Regions from separate parts of the Shewanella sp. QJM3NY_23 genome, predicted to be linked through region 1. Evidence: predicted binding sites of a transcription regulator. Region 1 holds the regulator's gene; the other holds the start of a gene.
What was found. Region 1 encodes sigma-54, which starts transcription at its own class of promoters, with help from an activator protein. Its sites were predicted from a motif close to GTTGGCACGNNNNTNGNNT; they were not measured.

Region 1 (10,037 bases):
TTCTGGCACGCTATCAAGTCAGCCCACAACAGGTGGCCTATATTGGCGATGACATGGTCGACCTACCCGTAATGCAACAAGTCGGCTTGTCGGTGTGCGTCGCCGATGGTCACCCTTATGTTAAGCAGCATGCCGATATGGTCACCCATATTAATGGCGGCCATGGTGCGCTACGTGAATTAACCGACCTTATTTTGCTAAGCCAAGATAAGTTTGAATCGGCTCACGGTATGAGCATATGAATAGAGTCACCCTGGCGATTATCGCGTTTTTTGGTACCGCTTTAGTGCTCTATTGGCAGGTGCAGACTAAGCAAGGATCACAAGCGCTGTTGCTCGACGCGTCCGATCGTCCAGATTATGTGATTAACAACATCAATAGCGTGCAATACGACGAACAAGGCAAACTTAATAGCCGCGTCTCGGCTAGCCATATGGAACACTATGCCGAGCGTAATATGACCTATTTTACCCAGCCCATTTATCTGGTCTATCCCGATAACGGCGATGCTCAGTGGCGGTTGCGCTCGGCTCGGGGTACATTAGACAAAGACAGTGGCAAAGTCATCTTGGAAAATAATGTCATTATTGATGCCATTAGCCCTGAAGAGCCCATCCAAACCATAGAAACCAACTACATGGAATTGGACCTCAACACCATGATCATGACATCCGATCAAACCATTCGGATCACCGGTAACGATTTTTTGATTACCGGAAAAGGCTTATATGCCGACCTCAATGCACAAAAAGTACGACTGACGAGCCAGGTAGAAGGAACATATGAAACTAAATAATCTTATTCTTGCAGGCCTGTTAACCATGGTTAGCCTGCAGAGTGCGGCGAATGAAACCGACCTGCTGCAAGAGGTTAAGATTTCAGCCGCAAGCCAAGAAGCTGATATTAAAAATAATCAGATTATCTTCAATGGCCCAGTAGAGGTGACTCAAGGCTCCATTAAAATTTTAGCCGATGAATTACGCGCCTTTACCAAAGAAAATAGTAGTGGCAAAATCTTAGTGGCAAAGGGTAAGCCAGCCACTTATACACAGGTGATGGAAAATGGTCGTCCAGCGTCAGCCAGCGCCAATGAGATCCGCTATGAACTGTCGACCCGCACTCTAACCCTAATTGGTAATGCCACCCTCGAACAAGAAGGTAGCCAAGTCACAGGTAATCAAATTCGCTACAACATTGAGCAGCAACAGTTGATAGCCGAAAGTACGGGTAGCGATCGCGTTATCACCATCATTCAACCCGAAAGTTACCAAGACAACAGCAAAAGTCAGCCCCAAGAACAGCCCAAGCAGGAACAGTAATGACAGAGATGACGCTAAAAGCGGTTAACTTAGCCAAAAGCTATAAGAGCCGTGCCGTGGTACAAGATGTCAGCTTAACCGTGCGCACAGGGCAAATTGTCGGCTTGCTAGGCCCTAATGGCGCCGGTAAAACCACGACCTTTTATATGGTGGTTGGTCTGGTGCAAAGTGACAAGGGACGTATTTTTATTGATGATGACGATCTCACCCTAGATCCTATGCATTTGCGCGCTCGCAAAGGGATTGGCTATCTACCGCAAGAAGCCAGTATTTTCCGTAAATTATCGGTACGCAATAATATTATGGCGGTATTACAAACCCGACGCGAACTCAGTAACGATGCGCGCGAAGAGGAGTTGGAGCACCTGCTAGAAGAGTTTCATATCACCCACATCCGCGATAGTCAGGGGATGGCACTGTCCGGTGGTGAACGTCGACGCGTCGAAATCGCCCGAGCGTTAGCCGCCAACCCTAAGTTTATTTTGCTCGACGAACCCTTCGCCGGGGTCGACCCCATTTCGGTTATCGACATCAAAAAGATTATTGAGCAACTGAAAAATCGTGGCCTTGGGGTACTGATCACTGACCACAACGTACGGGAAACATTGGATGTGTGTGAGAAAGCCTATATTGTCAGCCACGGCAACTTGATTGCAGAAGGAACCCCCGCTGAGATCTTAGATAACCAACAAGTTCGAGCGGTGTACTTAGGGGAACAATTCAAGCTATAGTTAACGTTATTAGCGCTCAAGGTAAAGGCGAAACCGCTTTTACCTTATAAGTAGATCATTCGCCTTAGCGGTTTAATACCAGAGGCAGCTTTCTCACTTTAGAATTAGAAACAAGGGAATAGCAGTACGATGAAAGCGTCACTTCAGCTCAAAATGGGTCAGCATTTAACCATGACGCCCCAGTTGCAACAAGCTATTCGCTTGTTACAACTGTCGTCGTTGGAATTGCAGCAAGAGATCCAGCAAGCACTAGAGTCTAACCCTCTACTCGAGTTAGACGAGGAGCAAGAAGGCGCCAATATCGACTCAGAACAAGAGCGTAATGACAACTTCGACACCGATTACAATGAGCAACTGCAAGTCGACTCGAGTGAAGACAATTCGAGCTTAGAAACCTCCGATGCACTCAACCAAGACTCTATGCCCGATGAGCTGCCCGTCGACACTACATGGGATGAGGTCTATACCGCATCACCTAACTCCAGCTCTGGTGCGATGCGCGACGATGACATGCCATTTCAAGGGGAGACCAGCGAAGGCTTGTATGAACACCTCGAATGGCAAAAAAACCTCACTCCCTTTTCTGACAACGACCTCGCTATCGCCACCGCCATCATTGATGCCATAGACGAGCGTGGCTACTTGACGCAAACTTGCGACGATATTCTTGAAGCCATGGGCGATCCTGAAATCGAACTCGACGAAATTGAAGCGGTATTAAAGCGGGTACAACATTTCGATCCTATCGGGATTGGTGCCAGAGACCTCAGCGAATGCCTGATGATCCAACTGGCCCAATACAGCCCCGACACCCCGCATATCGACAACGCCAGACTCTTGATCCGTGATTACTTAGATCTTATCGCCGGGCGAGACTTTCGCCTATTGATGCGTAAGACCAAGCTGAAAGAGGATGAATTACGCGAGGCCATAGCGCTAATTCAAACCCTCAATCCGCGCCCGGGGCTGGCCATTACTGCCAGTCGCGACGAATACGTGATCCCCGATGTCACAGTTAGCAAGAAAAAAGGTCGCTGGGTGGTCGAGCTTAATCCCGATAGTATGCCTAAGATTAATGTAAACCAACATTATGCCTCGATGGCGCGCAGCACCAAAAACCAAGCCGATGGCCAGTTTATTCGTGGTCACCTGCAAGAAGCTAAATGGTTTCTAAAAAGTTTAGAGAGCCGCAACGATACCTTGCTCAAGGTTACCAACTGCATTGTCGATTTCCAGCAAGGATTTTTCGAGTTTGGTGAAGAAGCGATGAAACCTATGGTGCTTAATGATATTGCCGAGGCGGTCGAAATGCATGAATCGACCATCTCGCGGGTCACCACCCAAAAGTATATGCACACTCCAAGAGGGATTTTTGAGCTAAAATACTTTTTCTCCAGCCATGTCGGGACCGACGATGGTGGCGAATGCTCTTCTACTGCGATCCGCGCTTTTATTAAGAAGCTAGTCGCCGCAGAAAATCAGAAGAAACCCTTAAGTGACAGTAAGATGGCGCAACTGTTAGCCGAGCAAGGTATTCAAGTCGCTAGACGCACGATAGCAAAATATCGTGAAGCGATGTTGATACCGCCGTCAAATCAACGTAAAAGCTTATAATCAACAACTGGAAACCGGAGGAATCACTTTATGCAAATAAATCTGACTGGGCACCACATTGAGATCACCCAATCTCTGCGCAACTATGTTGAAGAAAAGTTTACAAAGCTTGAACGGCATTTCGATCAGATCAATAATGTCCACGTGATATTAAATGTCGAAAAATTGATGCAAAAAGTTGAAGCAAAGTTACATCTTAGTGGTGGAGAAGTATTTGCAACATCAGAGCACGCGGATATGTATGCCGCGATAGATTCCCTGATCGATAAATTAGATCGTCAGGTCATTAAACACAAAGAGAAGCTAACAAAACATTAACGATGGAACTTAGTACCATCCTGCGGCCGGAGTGCACAACCTGCGCCACTCCGGGCAGTAAGAAAAAGGTACTGGAACTTATCAGCGACTTGGCCGCTGTCCAGTACCCCACCCTTTCCTCTCAAGAGATTTTTGAAAGCCTTTTGGCGAGAGAGAAAATGGGCAGCACAGGTATAGGCAATGGTATCGCGATCCCTCACGGACGGCTGACGAATATTGAGAAGCCCGTCGCCGTATTGATAAAATGTGCAGAGCCAATTGCATTCGATGCAATTGATAATCAGCCGGTCGATATCCTCTTTGCATTATTGGTTCCCGCAGATCAATGCGAGCAACACCTTAGCACTCTCGCCGCGATGGCAGAGAAATTAAGTGATAAAGCTATCATCAAACAGCTAAGAAAAACCCACGACGAAGCAGAACTGTATCAGGTGATCACCCAATGAAATTGGTAATGGTATCTGGGCGCTCAGGCTCAGGAAAATCGGTAGTCCTTAGGGTACTGGAAGATCTGGGCTATTACTGTGTCGACAATCTGCCACTGCAGATGATGGACTCGCTGCTCAGTCAGCTTAAAGGTAGAAATGAACTTGTTGCGATAAGCGTCGATGTGCGCAACATGCCCAGCGAAGATATCCAGCTTGAAAAACAGCTAGCGAATCTTCCTAAAGATACCGAATTACTGAGTTTCTTTCTAAACTCTTCTGACGATGTGTTACTCAAACGCTACAGTGAAACCCGTAGATTACACCCGCTATCACGCTCAAAAGTTTCCCTTAAAGAGGCGATACAGCTTGAAGGCAAAATGCTCGAGCCTATCTCCAAGATGGTCGATCACTACATAGATACCTCGACGCTTAACATCTATGATTTAAGCGATAAGGTACGCGAGATCTTACTGGGAACAGTAGATAAAGAATTAGTGATTAACTTTGAGTCGTTTGGTTTTAAATATGGCATGCCAAGTGAAGCTGACTTTATGTTTGACGTGCGTTTTCTGCCCAATCCCCACTGGGAAACGGAGTTACGTCCGCTGACAGGTCTCGACCAACCAGTGCAGCAATTTTTAAGCCAACAGCCGCTAGTGAACAAGTTTATTTGGCAGATAGAGAATTTGCTCGAAACTTGGCTGCCGCACCTTGAACGCAATAACCGTAGCTACTTAACTATCGCCATTGGTTGTACTGGAGGCCAGCATAGATCTGTCTATGTTACCGACCAACTTGCTAAATTATTTAATAAAGGTAAACACAAGGTTCAAGCGCGCCACAGAGAGTTAAAGAAACATGAAGCTTGAGCGCCAGCTAACCATCTGCAACAAACTGGGACTGCATGCACGAGCTGCTACCAAATTGGCGGTATTAGCCGCTCAGTTTGATGCCCAAGTCACCTTAATTCAGGGTGATAAGCAAGCCTCTGCCGCCAGTGTGTTGGGGCTATTAATGCTAGAAACCGGCTTTGGTAAAACCATTACCATCACCAGTGAAGGCCAAGATGCTCAAGCGGCACTCGATGCCATTAGCGCACTGATTGACGCAAAATTCGAAGAAGCCGTATAATCGCCCCGCCTCGAGCCTAAACGGCTCATATCATTCTATAATTATCCCGAGTTCAGGTTACTTAACCAATAACCTATGTCGCCGCGCCATTTTTCCAAGGGGAAGTCATGCCGATCGAAGTGTTAGATAATGAAACTACAGATCAACGTTTACAGCAGCTGACGCAAGCCCTGAGCAGCGGTATGTTTGTCCATGTACGCAGTATGCTGCACGACATGGCGGCCTCGGATATCGCCTTTATTTTAGAGTCCTCTCCACCGCGTGCGCGGCAAGTATTATGGCAACTTATCGATCAAGCCCATACGGGTGAGATACTCGATGAACTCAGTGAAGAGCTCAAAGATCAATTTATTAGCCAGATGAGCCCTGAGCGCGTAGCAAAAGCGGCCGAAAATATGGATACCGACGACCTGGCCTACATATTGCGTAGCCTGCCAGACAGCGTATTCAATCAAGTACTGCAATCGATGCGCAGCCAAGATAGGGCGCGAGTCGAACAGGCTCTGTCATACCCAGAAGACACCGCCGGCAGCTTAATGAACACAGATACGGTCACCCTAAGGCCAGATGTGAATGTCGACGTGATCCTGCGTTACCTGCGTATTCGTGGTGAATTACCAGAAGCCACCGATACCTTATATGTGGTTGACAAACACGACAGCCTGCTTGGTGGCGTAGCGATCGCCGATCTGCTCACCTGCGATCCGAATGCATCGGTGCGCGACATCATGAACCAAGAACTCGAAGGGATCCCTGTGGGTATGCACGACAGTGAAGTCGCGCAGCTATTTGAACGCCACGACTGGGTATCGGCACCTGTGGTCGATGAAAAAACCAATAAACTGCTTGGGCGGATCACCATAGATGACGTTGTCGATGTGATCCGTGAAGATGCTGAGCATTCGATGATGGGGATGGCCGGAATGGATGATGAGACCGACACCTTCGGCCCGGTCCTTAAGAGTACCTTTCGGCGCTCACTCTGGCTGACGATTAATCTATTTGCCGCACTGTTAGCGGCGTCGGTGAGCAATATGTTTGAAGGCACCATAGAACAATTTGCCACCATTGCGGTATTAATGACCATAGTGCCCAGCATGGGCGGGGTGGCAGGTAACCAAACCTTAGCGCTGGTGATCCGTGGTATCGCGTTAGGACAGATAGGCCAAAGTAACTCACGTTGGTTAATTGGCAAGGAGTTAGCCATCGGATTTCTTAATGGTCTACTCTGGTCAATTTTGGTGTTTGCTGCCGTGTGGCTATGGAAAGGCGATGTCGCCCTAGGCGCCTTAATTGGCGGCGCAATGCTGATCAATATGACGGTGGCTGGATTTGCTGGCGCGACTATCCCGTTACTGCTTAAAAAGTTCAATGTTGACCCTGCGCTGGCGGGTGGCATGGTGCTGACGACGGTCACCGATGTAATAGGCTTATTTGCTTTTTTAGGCTTGGCCACTCTCTACTTACTGCACTAGCTTGTTAGGCACCGCTCGTGGTGTCATTAGCTTCTTTGCACAATGTTCAACCCTGGCTATTGCGCCATAATCACCATCAATTGCTGTTGCAGTGCCTGACTGTCTTCGCGGCCATATTTAATGATTAGCTCATCTTTCCCGTCATGATTAAGATCGCTCACGCTGAGCATCTCACCATCGCGGGGCAGCTGTAGTTTAAGAGTTTCATCGTTGCGATTAAACAGGCTGTCACCCGGCTCGCCTAAATACACCGTGAGTGCCTGCTCGCCACCAGAGAGCAAGAGATCTTGATAGCCATCGCCGTCAATATCGGCAAAAGTCACCACAGGTTGCCCCGTTTGCCCCGAAGTTAAACTAAAGCTTAACTCCACCTCTTTGGTAATATTAGGTTTACTGGCAAAGCGGCTATTAGCATCACTTTTAAATAAGTGTACATCTTGATCAATGCTTCCCGACACGAGCGCACCGATGATCTGCGACACACCAATATCGAAGCCCGACACCAGCACTTCATCAACCTTATCATTATCGATATCCACCAGCTCAAACCCAGTTAAGGTACCCTCGGCGCGGATCACACTGCTAGGCACCTTGGCATACTGCAGCTTGTCTTTTATTTTACTGCCTAGGTAAATTTCATAATCGTTAACCCGATCCAGCACTCCTGAACTCTTGGTATAGCGCACCACCATATCTGCCAGACCATCATGGTTAATGTCGCCCAAATGTTCGACCTTTCGATAGACTAAATTACTTTGATCAAGCGCCTCACCATAAGCATCACGTTTACTCCACCAATCTTGCCCGCTGATGGCTAAGCTCACAGGTAAGTAATTGGGTAAGGGTGTAAACAGGCCATCATCTTGCTGGTAATACACCTCAAATTCGCCCTCAGCTACCTTGACAATATCCTCGCGACCGTCAAGATTAAGATCGGCGAAATAGAGGCTAGCCTCGGTATACTTGGCACCATCAAAATACAACAGCATCTGCGGCTGGATAGGTAATATTTGAGTGATGTAGCGCTTATCGGCCTGCTGTATCAATAGTGCGCTCTGCTCAAAGCTGCTAATAATAAAGTCATCCAGCCCATCACGATTAAGATCGCGTACAAAGCGCCCACGGGAGATAAAATCGACTCGCGAGCTCAAGATCAGCGGATCGACCGTCATTAATGGCACAAATTCAACTTGGCTGTCACGCCACTGTAATCTCCATAAACGGTCGCTAGAGAGAAAGTACAGTGCTTGTATGGCATCGGGATTTTCTAGGTTATCAGGTGAGATATCGAACGCAAACAGCGCATTAGGTAGAGGTTGCTTTACCCGCTGACGATATTGTTTTACTTCAGTATCGAACGCATACACCCCCAGCCAGCGTTGATGCCTATCATCGACACCGATAGCGACTAACTCTTTACCTGGGTCTGGCAACAAGTTGACCGTTAGGATGGGATGGGTAATGCGAAACCCAACGTCTATATGGTGCGAGTACAATGATAGTCGGCTACTGATCGATGCGCCCTGCGCTGTAGACAGAGTAAGCAGCAATATCATGGCAAGTGACCATCGCAAACCGATTTGGGCTGTGTTCATGTAAAACTCGCTCCTTTCATTGCCTAATTATCAACTTAACTAATCTACCGACTCTCGGGCAAAAGAACAGCCAGGTTAACAGCTTGTTACAAATCAAAGCCGCAGCTCCCTGCCGCGAAGCATCTGCACAATAGCCAGACAACTAATCATAAGGAGCCAAGACTTGGTGTTCATCGCCTCATTAAACACAAGATGGGCTCACTCTTTCACGTTTTAGCACCTTAGTCTTAAACCGTGACTTGCTATCATGACACCATCAAAATAGTGACTCATATCACAGTTAATGTATAGCACCAATGCGAGAATCCGCCGCGTTAATGCTAGCCACTTTTTCACCACAAATAAGCTCAACACGTCGGAATATTATGCACAGCTCAACTCGCAACACATTTGAAGGCAACGCCTTGGCACTCGTCTCTTTTTTACTTTGGGGACTATTACCGCTTTACTATCAATACCTGCCTAATGCCGATATCAATGAGATGCTGGCCATTAGGCTACTCTTCTCGGTTCCCTTTATGGCATTAGTGTTTATCATGCTGCGCCGGCCTCTGCCATCAATGCGCCAGTTAATGGCTCATAAGCGTTCGCTTGCCTTGTGCGGCCTTGCATCGTTAATTATGTGTATCTCTTGGTACAGTTTTACTTGGGCCATCACCCATGGTCAGGTGCTCGCGGCCAGTTTAGGCTTTTTTATTAATCCGCTTTTCGCCATCGCCTTGGGCGTACTGTTTCTCGGCGATAAACTGTCACAAGCACAAAAGTGGGCGGTAATATTGGGGATTGCAGGCATCTGTTACATGGTATTTCACTATGGTGAGCTACCTTGGCTGGCATTATTGATGGGCGGTTTCTTTGCCCTTTACGGCCTGTGTAAAAAATTTATTCACTTTGACTCGCTCACCTCAGTCACTATCGAAGCGGCGCTATTGGCTCCCATTGCGGCAATCTACTTAATTTGGCTGATATTTACCGATCAAAGTAGTGCCTTGTCAGGCTCAACCACCCAACTACTGCTTTATATTGGTTCGGCGCCAGTCACTCTGCTGCCGCTTATCTTCTTTGCGCTCGCCATTCGAGCCACCAGTCTGTCGATGATTGGCTTAATGCAATATATCGAGCCAACCATGCACTTTCTGTTAGCCGTACTGGTCTTTAATGAACACTTTGATCAGGTGAAGGCGGTGAGCTTTGCCCTGATCTGGAGCGGATTAATCCTTTGTTCGCTAGAGGCTTTGCCGACACTACGTCGCCGTTTGTCCACCTTTAGACAGCAGAGCTAGCATGGCTATAATCTCATCGACCACCCGCTGGCTAAAGATCATTGATAGGTGCAATGGCACCTTAAAGACCTTGTTTATCGCCAGCGGCCAGTGAGAACTTCGGCTCGGCACTATGGTCAGATCCAGCGGCGTACGATAAGAAT
Region 2 (10,037 bases), 740 kb from region 1:
CGCCAAATTATCATATTGCGCCGCTTTACACCTGTCTAACATAGATGGCGATAAATCGGTGGCCAATATCGATGCGCTACCCGGTAATGCCCCTGGTTTACGCTGCTGATATTCTAAAATGGTCATGGCTAACGAATAAGGTTCTTGCCCTGAGGAGCACGCCGCCGACCATATTTTGAGTGGACGCCCTAAACGAGTGTACTCAGGCAATAAGTTATTTGCGAGCAGCTCAAACGGATAACGATCCCTAAACCATAAGGTTTCGTTAGTGGTCATCGCATCGATAACCTCAGCCCTTAACTGCCGCTCCGTCGGCTTCATTGAATGTTTGACCACCTCTGATAATGAAGGAAGGTTATATTTCCCCATTAATGGCGCCAAGCGACTACGAACTAAATACTGCTTATTTTCACCCAGCACGATCCCGCTGTGTTGCTCCAGAAATAATCTAAATTGGTTGTACTCAGCTTCAGCAAGTGATTTATTCGGCACCTAGATATCCCAATCTTATAAAAGTAAAACAGGCTACAACATACACTACTATAGCAAGCATTAAACAGCCAAGCGTTATACATTAGCGAACTCACTGAGACAAGCATAAACTATTCAAAGTTAGGTGCTTGTATGACGACGCTCAATTTACAAGCTAAGGTGCTTATTCACCGCGGCCGCGAGTTCATCTGGATTAAACTTAGCAATAAAATCATTGGCGCCAACTTTTTCGACCATCGCCTGATTAAACACGCCACTGAGTGAAGTATGAAGCACCACCTTAATATCTTTAAGCTTAGGATTGTCCCTAATCTCTGCCGTTAAGGTGTAGCCATCCATCTCTGGCATCTCGATATCAGAAATAATTAATGGGATCTCATGAGCCACATTATCCATATTGGCCGCCATCGCCACCAATTGGTTAAGTGCATCTCGGCCATCTTTAGCGGTATCGATTTGTAGGTTTAATGACTCAAGCGCCCTAATAATTTGTTTACGGGCAACAGTTGAATCATCAATCACCATAATATGATAATGGCGATCTCTATCAATGGTCAGCTTATCATCCACTTCTTGGCTGATCTGCGTCTTAACCGGTGAGATCTCATCGAGGATTTTTTCAACATCAAGGATCTCAACCAGCTCACCTTCAATCTCGGTAACCGCAGTTAAATAAGAATAACGCCCCGCACCCTGTGGCGGTGGCATAATAGCTTCCCAGTTCATGTTGATGATGCGCTCAACAGATTTAACTAAGAACCCCTGTACGCTGCGATTATATTCAGAAATGATAATGAAACACTCGTCGGTGTTTTCAATCGGGCGACCACCCGTCGCTGCACTTAAATCAATCACAGAGATCGTCTTGCCACGAATATGGGCGACACCTCTAACCACAGGATTTAGCTTTGGTAACGCGGTTAATGGAGGGCACTGCAGCACCTCTTTAACTTTAAATACGTTAATGCCAAATCGTTGCCGACCGTTTAATTTGAACAGTAACAGTTCTAGGCGGTTTTGCCCCACGAGTTGGGTGCGTTTATTTACTGAATCAAGAATACTCGACATAATGCCTTTGCCTTGTCAATGCTTCCCCACCCATAGTAACTATAAGTATAGGCATGCTAATTGCTTTAATAAATTTGAATGATAACCAGGCCCAAACTCGTCAAATTTATGACACTAATTTCTATGAAAAAAATGTCTAAAGGTACGGGCCACAACGAAGTATAGGTGCAATCTGGCCGTTCAAGCTAGTCTAATCATTATGAAAGTAAATACTGTGTACTTTTTCATCGCTTTACTCTTCTCTTCCCCAAGTTTCGGCGCGGATGAGCCTAGCGTACCCTCTTTATCGACGATATCACGATTAGCTATAGCGGCAATTGAAAATAAAATTGAAGCCCCTAGTGACGCCAAAGTCAATATTACGCCGCAAAGTTTAGACACTAGGGTTACCCCACCTGTTTGCAGTTCAGCGCTAAGCGTTGAGGTCGCCAGCGATCGCGCAATAGGCCGTAATAACACAGTTAAAGTCAGTTGCGAAACCCCAGAGCTACAATACCCTTGGCAAATTTACATATCGGTAAGAGTCGACATTCTTTACCCTGTGGTTGTGGCCACACAAACCTTGGGGCCAGGCGATCTAATTGACGCAGAGCAGGTGACGCTCGCCTATGTCGAGCAGAGTAATTTACGTGGCCAACAATTTGATGATCCCGCACAGGTCACAGGTACCCGAGTAAAACGTAGAATTGCCGCCAATCAAACCCTGTTTAGCAGTAACCTTTGCTTTGTATGCAAAGGCGACATGGTGTCTATTTTTGCCCGCACGGCCAATTTTGAGATAAAAACTATCGGTGAGGCCTTACGTGATGGTAACTTAGGCGATAGAATTCAGGTTAGAAACAGTAACTCACAGAAAATGGTAGATGCAAACGTTATTGGGGTCGGCGCGGTTGAGGTTAGAATGTAGTACCACGTGGCCCAATCGATGGGCATTTTTTTATTGATCACTACAAAATTCTACTAAAGCTTTAACAGTGAACGCCGATATACAGTTATGTTGATCTCACTAAAGTAACGTTGGAACCTATTATGGCTATAGACGTAAAGCATGTAAATACAAGCACTAACAATCGAGTCGCAACGCCGACAACCGATAAATCATCGGCAAAAAATGAGGCCGTATCGCCCGAAACCACTACGGCTAAAACCGTAAAAAGTGACTCGGTATCAATAACACCTCAGGCGCAACAACTGCAAAGTGCCCAAGCAAAATTGAACAGCTTGCCTGAAATCGACACTAAAAAAGTCGAACAGATCAAAGCGGCTATTGCTGAAGGTCGCTACAAAATTGATGCCGACAAACTGGCCAGTAATATTGCGCAGTTTGAAAATGAACTAAAGGATCTTAATTAAGCTGTTATGAACTCAATAATCGACATCATCGCCAATCAACATACGTTATTAAACGACTTAAAACGCCTTATCGAAGCAGAGAAAGTGGCGCTTATCGCACAAAGTGCCGATGAGTTGCTAAACCTAGCGACAGATAAAGCTAAGTTGTTAGATGAGATCAAAGCGGTCGATGTACGATTATCAGAGCACCCTGACAGCAATAAACTCAGTAGCGATCCTAAGCTACAAAAATTAGTCGAAATTACCAAACAAGTGTTAGCCCAATGTAAGACGCTTAACGCGCAAAATGCCACTTTAATAGAACACAGCATGGCCAGTATTAATCGCTTCTCCCAAGCCTTACAAGCCAGTCGAAACGCATCCAGCCTTACCTACGATGGTAAAGGTAAAACCTCAACAATTTCGACCTTAGGCAATAATCTTAAGGCCTAAGCGGATTCTTTTTACGCTGATGTTACAGCTGACACTAGTTGTGGGCATAAGGTCCGATAATGAGTGTCTAATTAGTCCTCGACCCTATGCGCAATATCTCTGACTACTGTTTTCTTATCACTATCTCATAGCAACTTTTGCTTGGCTCTTTTTATGCACTACAGCGCTCTATTTGATTAACGACAGCACTCTATAATGCTGAGTTATATCAGCGCCTATCTCACCAGCTTGATGCGTTTCCTATGCTGGAAGCGCTGACAAAAGGCACAAAAAAAGCCTCTTAAATAGAGGCTTTAATAATGCGCAATACATAAAGTTATTCAGTAAAACACAAGCAATGTTAATAAGGATACTTTATTAAAAATAAGTCACTTGCTTCACTTTTTGTGGACGATTTTGCTGTTGGTACAAGGCCCACACTTGAGAAAAATCAAGTTCCAGCTCAGTCACATAATGCTCACCCGCCGGGTAACTCTTAACCACTCTGGCGCCGCGTATCACCCCGGTCACCGAAGCTTGAATATTATCATCAGACAACATCCAATCCCTGACTTGGCTCGACGCAGATAACTGCTGGCCGTATACCTGCTCAGCTAACTCACGATAAGCCGCGATTTTGGATGCTTGCATCGCCATTAATACCCGTTGCGACTGCTCTTTGGCCGGTTGTGTCGCTAAGGGGGCGTAGCCGATAGCGGTTAACTTAGGAAACTGCTCAGGCGCTTCTGTTTCCCACTGAATATATCTATCTTGGGAAGCGCAGCCACTTAGTGTCAGCAGTATTGCCATTAACCAGATTCTCATTGCATCTCTCCTACCATTTGCATGTTACCCTGCCCCTGCATGCTGTGACGGATCAACAAGCCTTGCTTAGACTCCACCCGCTCAGACGCCCTAAGATAACCAGGCAATTCAGCCAAGGTGACACTCGCCGAAGCAACTGATACCACACGATTATTGGTTACATTCACAATGCGACTATTGACCACAAGCTCATCAAGCGACAGATTCATGGTCGACACCAAAACATGCTCAACGGGCAAATCGTCCGCAAGCTTACGCCAATCACGACTCAATATAAAATCACCACTGTCGGTCACGCGCACACTTTGTGCCACATTGAGATCGACCAAATTAAATTGATGATCATGCATAGCAGCAATTAAACCTTGCTGTAATTGTAACCCCAAGGGATTAGTGCCACTTAAACTGTCTAACAACACTGGCGTTGTCACCAATAACGGATGCTTAGGCGTGAGTTGATCGTTTTGCCTGACCAGTTCATTGGCCAATTGTTGGCTTAGGTGTAGCACTGCCGATTGAGCAGGCAAAGTATTGCCGCTTGCCAATGACGGCGCAGCAGACTCATTGCTCGCACATCCCCCCAATAGCAATAAAGATGACAAAAATATCGCTGTACGCATTGCTCTGTCCTGTATAACGCTAAGCAAGGCTTAGCCGGAAAAAATGCACATATAAAATGCCGTTTCAATATAAACGCAAGGCTTGGTCGCCGCCCATTTAAGTTAACCGCTAACTATTTAACCGTTGACGGCGCTGATGCATTAACATCACAACCCGGTCGATACTGACGCAGACGATAACTTTGACTATCGCTATGTCACACGACAAATTCGCGGCGGGTTCGACTGGCATAAATTTAAAATGCAAATTATGAGCCAATAGCTAAGTGCTAACCTAATTGCTTATATGGCATACTAAGTATCTCGGGCATCACCAATCGCTGCGAGCGCGATAAGACAATAATCAACGCCAAGGTCATAGCAATAGCCACAATGGTTTACCCGCGGCCTCTTTATCGGCCTCAACACGTCAAGCTTTAACCCCATTAAGCAAGCAATAGTGCCACAAAGTACATACAGGCATGTATATTGCTTACTATGATGCCATCAGGCTAATATCGCCCAACAACCGCTAATACTGTCATCATTTTGGCAGTTAGTGCCGCAGGTTGTAACGCTTCGCATTGTTATTATTGAAAGAGACTTTTACATGAATCGGCTAACCATATCCTTGCTATTGCTCGGTTTAACCCACCTTAATGTGTCAGCACAGTGGATTGAAGCACATGGCGAGGCCAACGTGCTCAACAACAATGTTAATCAGGCACGCGAAGAAGCCATACAACAAGCCTTAAGTGTTATCACCTTACAATCGGGTGGCCAATTTACCAGCCAGCAACAGACGCAAAACGGTCAACTGGTACAAAGCCAGTTTTCTATGTCGAACCAAGCCAACATTGCGCGAGTCGAACTGCTCAGTGAGCGCATCGAAAACCAACAAATCACAGTGACATTAAGAGCCGATGTTATCGATGGCGCAGAGCAACAGTGCCAAGTGGAACCATTAAAAGCCGCCATTTTAGTGCCACAGGCATCGATTGCCGATCGTGCGCAGCTCAGATACGGCAATATCGGTCAATTTGAACAGGCACTATCAGAACGCTTGGGAAACATCATTCAGCAGCGCAGCAATGCCAGCCTTGCCAACGTTCACGCCAACGAACGCCTCGATGTTGAGCAATCGTTAGTCGATGTTCGAGGCTACCGTTTGCCCAGTTGGCTAAGCGACATCACCGACAGTCAATATATCCTACTGCCAGCAATCGTCGATATCTCCACCGATCCCGTTGAAGGCGGATTACTAGGTCTTTGGAATAACTATCCGCAACGGCAATTTTATCTAAAGCTATCGCTGTATCATGGCATCAGTGGTGAGCAAGTTTGGAGCGAGCTATATCATTCATCTGCCCCATGGGAGTTTGAGCGACAAGCCACAGTGCCGGCAAATAGCGCCCGCTTTTGGCATTCCAGCTATGGCCAAAATATTGATGCCGTATTAGCACAAGCCAGTGCAGATATCGATAAAGTGCTTAACTGCAGGCCACTACTCGGACAAATTGTGTCTAAACAAGACAGACGGGTGATCATCAATCTGGGGCGTAATAACGGTATAAAAGTGGGCGACCGTTTTCAAATTGTATTGCAACAAAACTTACCCGATAGGCTCGACAACATGCGCCCAATTGCCGGGGAAACTCGCGCAACGGTCACCATAGATCAAGTCACGCAGCAAAGTGCAACAGCCTTGCTCGAGCCAAAAAATGGGACGCTAAATATACAAGTAAATGACATTGCGATTAAAATTTAGCGGACAAGCGACCACTAATTAAGCAACTAAATCTAAAGCCTTTTCATCGAGATGAAAAACAGTATAATCAACAGCGTCTCCCTATAGCTCAACAGGATAGAGCAGTCGCCTCCTAAGCGATCGATCGGGGTTCGAGTCCCTGTGGGGAGACCAGATAGACCTTTTACTTATAAAATTCAATCGCTTACGATTTTAACAAAATCTGGTGCCGCCCCTGTGCCGCCATAGAACAGGCCTTTTTTAGCACTTTTTGTTATACATTCTCTTGGTATTAGTTGAATAACGCCTGTTTTACTCAGTTAACCTCAGTTGTAGACTTTTCACTCCATTTCTAATAGTTTTGTCTTATTCAAAAACAGGAAAGAAACTACTCAGTCATGGAAGATTTTGATCTAGATATTCCTACAGACAGACAAAAAATAAGGGCATGGCTTCTTAGCTCTATTATTCCTCTAAACGATAAAGAAAACCCTGATCTTGATTCAGAACAAATAACTAGCAATGTTAAAGAAACCGTTGAGAGCTTTACTAACTTTATAGTGAGTGTCCACCAACTTGAAGCCATTGCTGAAGGAAATAGTTCAGAGGAAGATATAGTCAAAGCATTCGCGAAGCACCCTCACAGCTTAAATTTATTAGATGAACTCCATAAAGCACGCAGTGAGAGTTGGGGCAATCTAATTAAAATTTTCTTAGAAATGATGGAAGGCATATATAAACCAGATAAAGCTATAGCAATAGCTCATGCCAATTCACTGATTGAAATCGCCGACCTGTTTTTACCGAATACATCAGAACTGTTCAACGAAAGAGTCCAGCCACTTAAATCAATACTGACACAGCGCATGTCAGAACAACTAACAACCAAGTTGTTTGAGCTTTTCAAAGGCATTCTTTCATGTCAGTTTGCAGGGCTACCTCAACAAGCTAACTTATTAGCTGAATATTTAATAAAGGAGCTAATTTCGCATCAAGATTCTTATGCTGTGCGGATTCGGGAAAATGTGCTCAAAGTACAAGGGGCAATTGAACACTCAAAGAAGGCAGGGAAAAGAGGCGGTAAAAAGACACAGCAAGGCTCTCAACAAACAGCTAAAGATGCTATTGCACTGTTTTTGGCTACTAATGAATATTCTAATTACACGAAAGCTGCTGAAGGTTTATACCCGCAAATCGTCGAACTTGGTAAAAAGCATGGTTTTCAATTTAACAGTGTTATTAACGGTCACAGGACGGTTGTAGACTGGTTTAGATCGACTAAACGCTTTCAAAAAAGAACCAGTTAACAAGCTTTAATCCCCCCTAAATATACACTCAAGCAGCTTAATGTATTTTCAAGCAGCTTGAATGTACATACACACTAATCGTCTGATCATATTGTTAACTCCGAAAGACACACACTAATCGGAGTTAACATGAATACACTACTTACCCCCTCTCAAGTTGCCGAGTTTCTTGGCATCACTATAGGCACCCTATCTGTATGGCGCTGTACTGGCCGCTACCCTCTTAGCTTTATCAAAGTTGGTCGTCGTGTAATGTACCGCCAAAGCGATGTTGAGAACTTTATCAACGGGAGGGTTTATGAACACACTGCTTAAATTCGGCGCTATCGTCATCATTTGCTTTTTATCTCATCTGTGTGGAATGCTTAATGCGACTACCACAATGCTCAAAGCCTCAATCGGCTCCAGCCCGTTAACGGGTACCACAGAGCAATTATCGCCCTTGTACCCGTTAACGGGTACACAGGCCGAAAACTGCGCGCTTGATTCATCTATGTACCCGTTAACGAAACATGAACTCGTTAACGGAACGGATGAAATCAAACCTGTAACCAAGGCTTCGTTACATAACGGGCAGTCGACACCGCAGCTAACAGCACAGAAACCATCAAAACTGCCAGCACCTGAACATGAAACAATCGCTAATACTGAAGGAGGCAAGTAATGGCCGCCTTCACTAACGAGCAAGTTGAGTTCATCCAATGGTTAGCTCAGGGCAATAACATCGATGTCTGTATTGAGATCTGCCCTGACCTTTGCAAAATGACGGGCTTTGAAAGCTATCACGGGCATTTTCAAAAGCGCACCCTTTTTAAACTAAAGGCACTAGGTTTTATCGGTGAGAGTGTCCATTACATAACGGGAATGCGTTGGTTACGTTGCAGCCTTAACCAACGTGGGCTTAATTGGCTGACAGCCCACGCAGAGCAAAGCGGCGATAAAGCGCCTAGCAAGGAGAGCCACCATGCCTAACGTCCATGAACATGATAAGCAATGGCTTAAGGGGCGGCTTGATGGCATCCCCTCATTATTTAGTGATGCAATAATGGATAAGTACAGCAAATTTGCTAAACGAAGAGATGCGAACATCTATGTAAGGGAAACAACTAAGGCAATCGCAAACATTTTAGGTAAAGACCATTCATTTTACAGCATCAACACTAACGACCGAGATCATGCTATTCAAGCAAAACGCCACGCTCGCCGTTGTATAACTCTTGTCAAAAATCTCAATAGCAATTGTCTTATTGAAAAGTACAATTGTGTCATTCGCTATTTGGAGTGTTATCAAATCACCCCAACAAAGCTAACTGACAAGATAATCACAAACCTAAAAGCAGGCACATTATCTGAAAACGAGCAGAAAAAAGTATGGGGAGTATTGTCCAGAGCATTTGATCCTTCTTGGTGGAAACCAAAGCTAAGACGTCAACATAACAAACAAATAGAAACGATCTCTCGCCTGTTAAACCAAGTGAACAAACATCGTGGAATTTACGCTAGTAATATCACGGTCAATAACTTCAAAACTCAATGGCAAAACAACCAAGAGTTATTAGAAAACACCATAGCCACCAATGAGCTTGATTACAGCATGAGTCTTGCTGAACTATCACAGCTCAACGTATCAAATCCTGCCATACGCAAAGCAGAGTTAATGGTTCGCATCCGTGGCTTTGAAGACTATGCCAAACAGATGGGCTATTCCGCTCTATTCCTCACCATGACAACACCGTCGAAGTATCACCGCAGCTATTCTAAATCAGGTGATGAAAACCCTAACTGGAACGGCGCGACACCACTTGACGCGCAAGAATACTTAAATCGTACCTTTCAGCGTATTAGGGCTTCACTCAACCGTGACAAGATCACCCCGTTCGGTTTCCGCATTGCTGAACCGCACCATGACGGCACACCCCATTGGCATCTATTACTGTTTATTCCAACGGAGCAGCAACAAGCCTTAGTCGACACCTTCGAGCAATATTGCCTAGAGGAAGATGGCGACGAGCAAGGCGCAAAGCAGAGGCGCTTTAAGGTCGAATATATTAATCCCGACAAAGGCTCAGCCACTGGCTATGTGGTGAAGTACGTATCTAAAAATATTGACGGTAAAGGCATAGACCACGACTCATACGGCAAAGAAGCAACTTCATCGGCAGTTCGTATCAAAGTATGGGCGTCTTGCTGGGGTATTCGCCAATTCCAACAAATTGGTGGTGTGGGTGTCACTCA

Region 2: the regulator sigma-54 is predicted to act here: its motif matches at 5,225-5,243, upstream of AC0VXX_RS05525 (flagellar assembly protein T N-terminal domain-containing protein).

What each region holds. Positions count from the first base shown of each region.
Region 1 covers NZ_CM149657.1:471,310-481,346, reverse strand. Annotated here, with positions in the region: gene kdsC (3-deoxy-manno-octulosonate-8-phosphatase KdsC) at 1-242, shown strand, start outside; gene lptC (LPS export ABC transporter periplasmic protein LptC) at 239-796, shown strand; gene lptA (lipopolysaccharide transport periplasmic protein LptA) at 783-1,319, shown strand; gene lptB (LPS export ABC transporter ATP-binding protein) at 1,319-2,050, shown strand; gene AC0VXX_RS02265 (RNA polymerase factor sigma-54) at 2,180-3,664, shown strand; gene hpf (ribosome hibernation promoting factor) at 3,695-3,982, shown strand; gene ptsN (PTS IIA-like nitrogen regulatory protein PtsN) at 3,985-4,428, shown strand; gene rapZ (RNase adapter RapZ) at 4,425-5,279, shown strand; gene AC0VXX_RS02245 (HPr family phosphocarrier protein) at 5,269-5,541, shown strand; gene mgtE (magnesium transporter) at 5,649-7,016, shown strand; gene AC0VXX_RS02235 (FG-GAP repeat domain-containing protein) at 7,073-8,611, opposite strand; gene rarD (EamA family transporter RarD) at 8,977-9,894, shown strand; gene AC0VXX_RS02225 (lipase family alpha/beta hydrolase) at 9,856-10,037, opposite strand, start outside.
Region 2 covers NZ_CM149657.1:1,212,867-1,222,903, reverse strand. Annotated here, with positions in the region: gene AC0VXX_RS05560 (CheR family methyltransferase) at 1-492, opposite strand, end outside; gene AC0VXX_RS05555 (chemotaxis protein CheV) at 640-1,560, opposite strand; gene flgA (flagellar basal body P-ring formation chaperone FlgA) at 1,760-2,467, shown strand; gene flgM (flagellar biosynthesis anti-sigma factor FlgM) at 2,590-2,913, shown strand; gene AC0VXX_RS05540 (flagella synthesis protein FlgN) at 2,920-3,345, shown strand; gene AC0VXX_RS05535 (LPP20 family lipoprotein) at 3,703-4,149, opposite strand; gene AC0VXX_RS05530 (FlgO family outer membrane protein) at 4,146-4,769, opposite strand; gene AC0VXX_RS05525 (flagellar assembly protein T N-terminal domain-containing protein) at 5,359-6,516, shown strand; tRNA gene AC0VXX_RS05520 (tRNA-Arg) at 6,594-6,669, shown strand; gene AC0VXX_RS05515 (hypothetical protein) at 6,894-7,802, shown strand; gene AC0VXX_RS05510 (helix-turn-helix domain-containing protein) at 7,932-8,117, shown strand; gene AC0VXX_RS05505 (hypothetical protein) at 8,101-8,466, shown strand; gene AC0VXX_RS05500 (hypothetical protein) at 8,466-8,774, shown strand; gene AC0VXX_RS05495 (replication endonuclease) at 8,767-10,037, shown strand, end outside.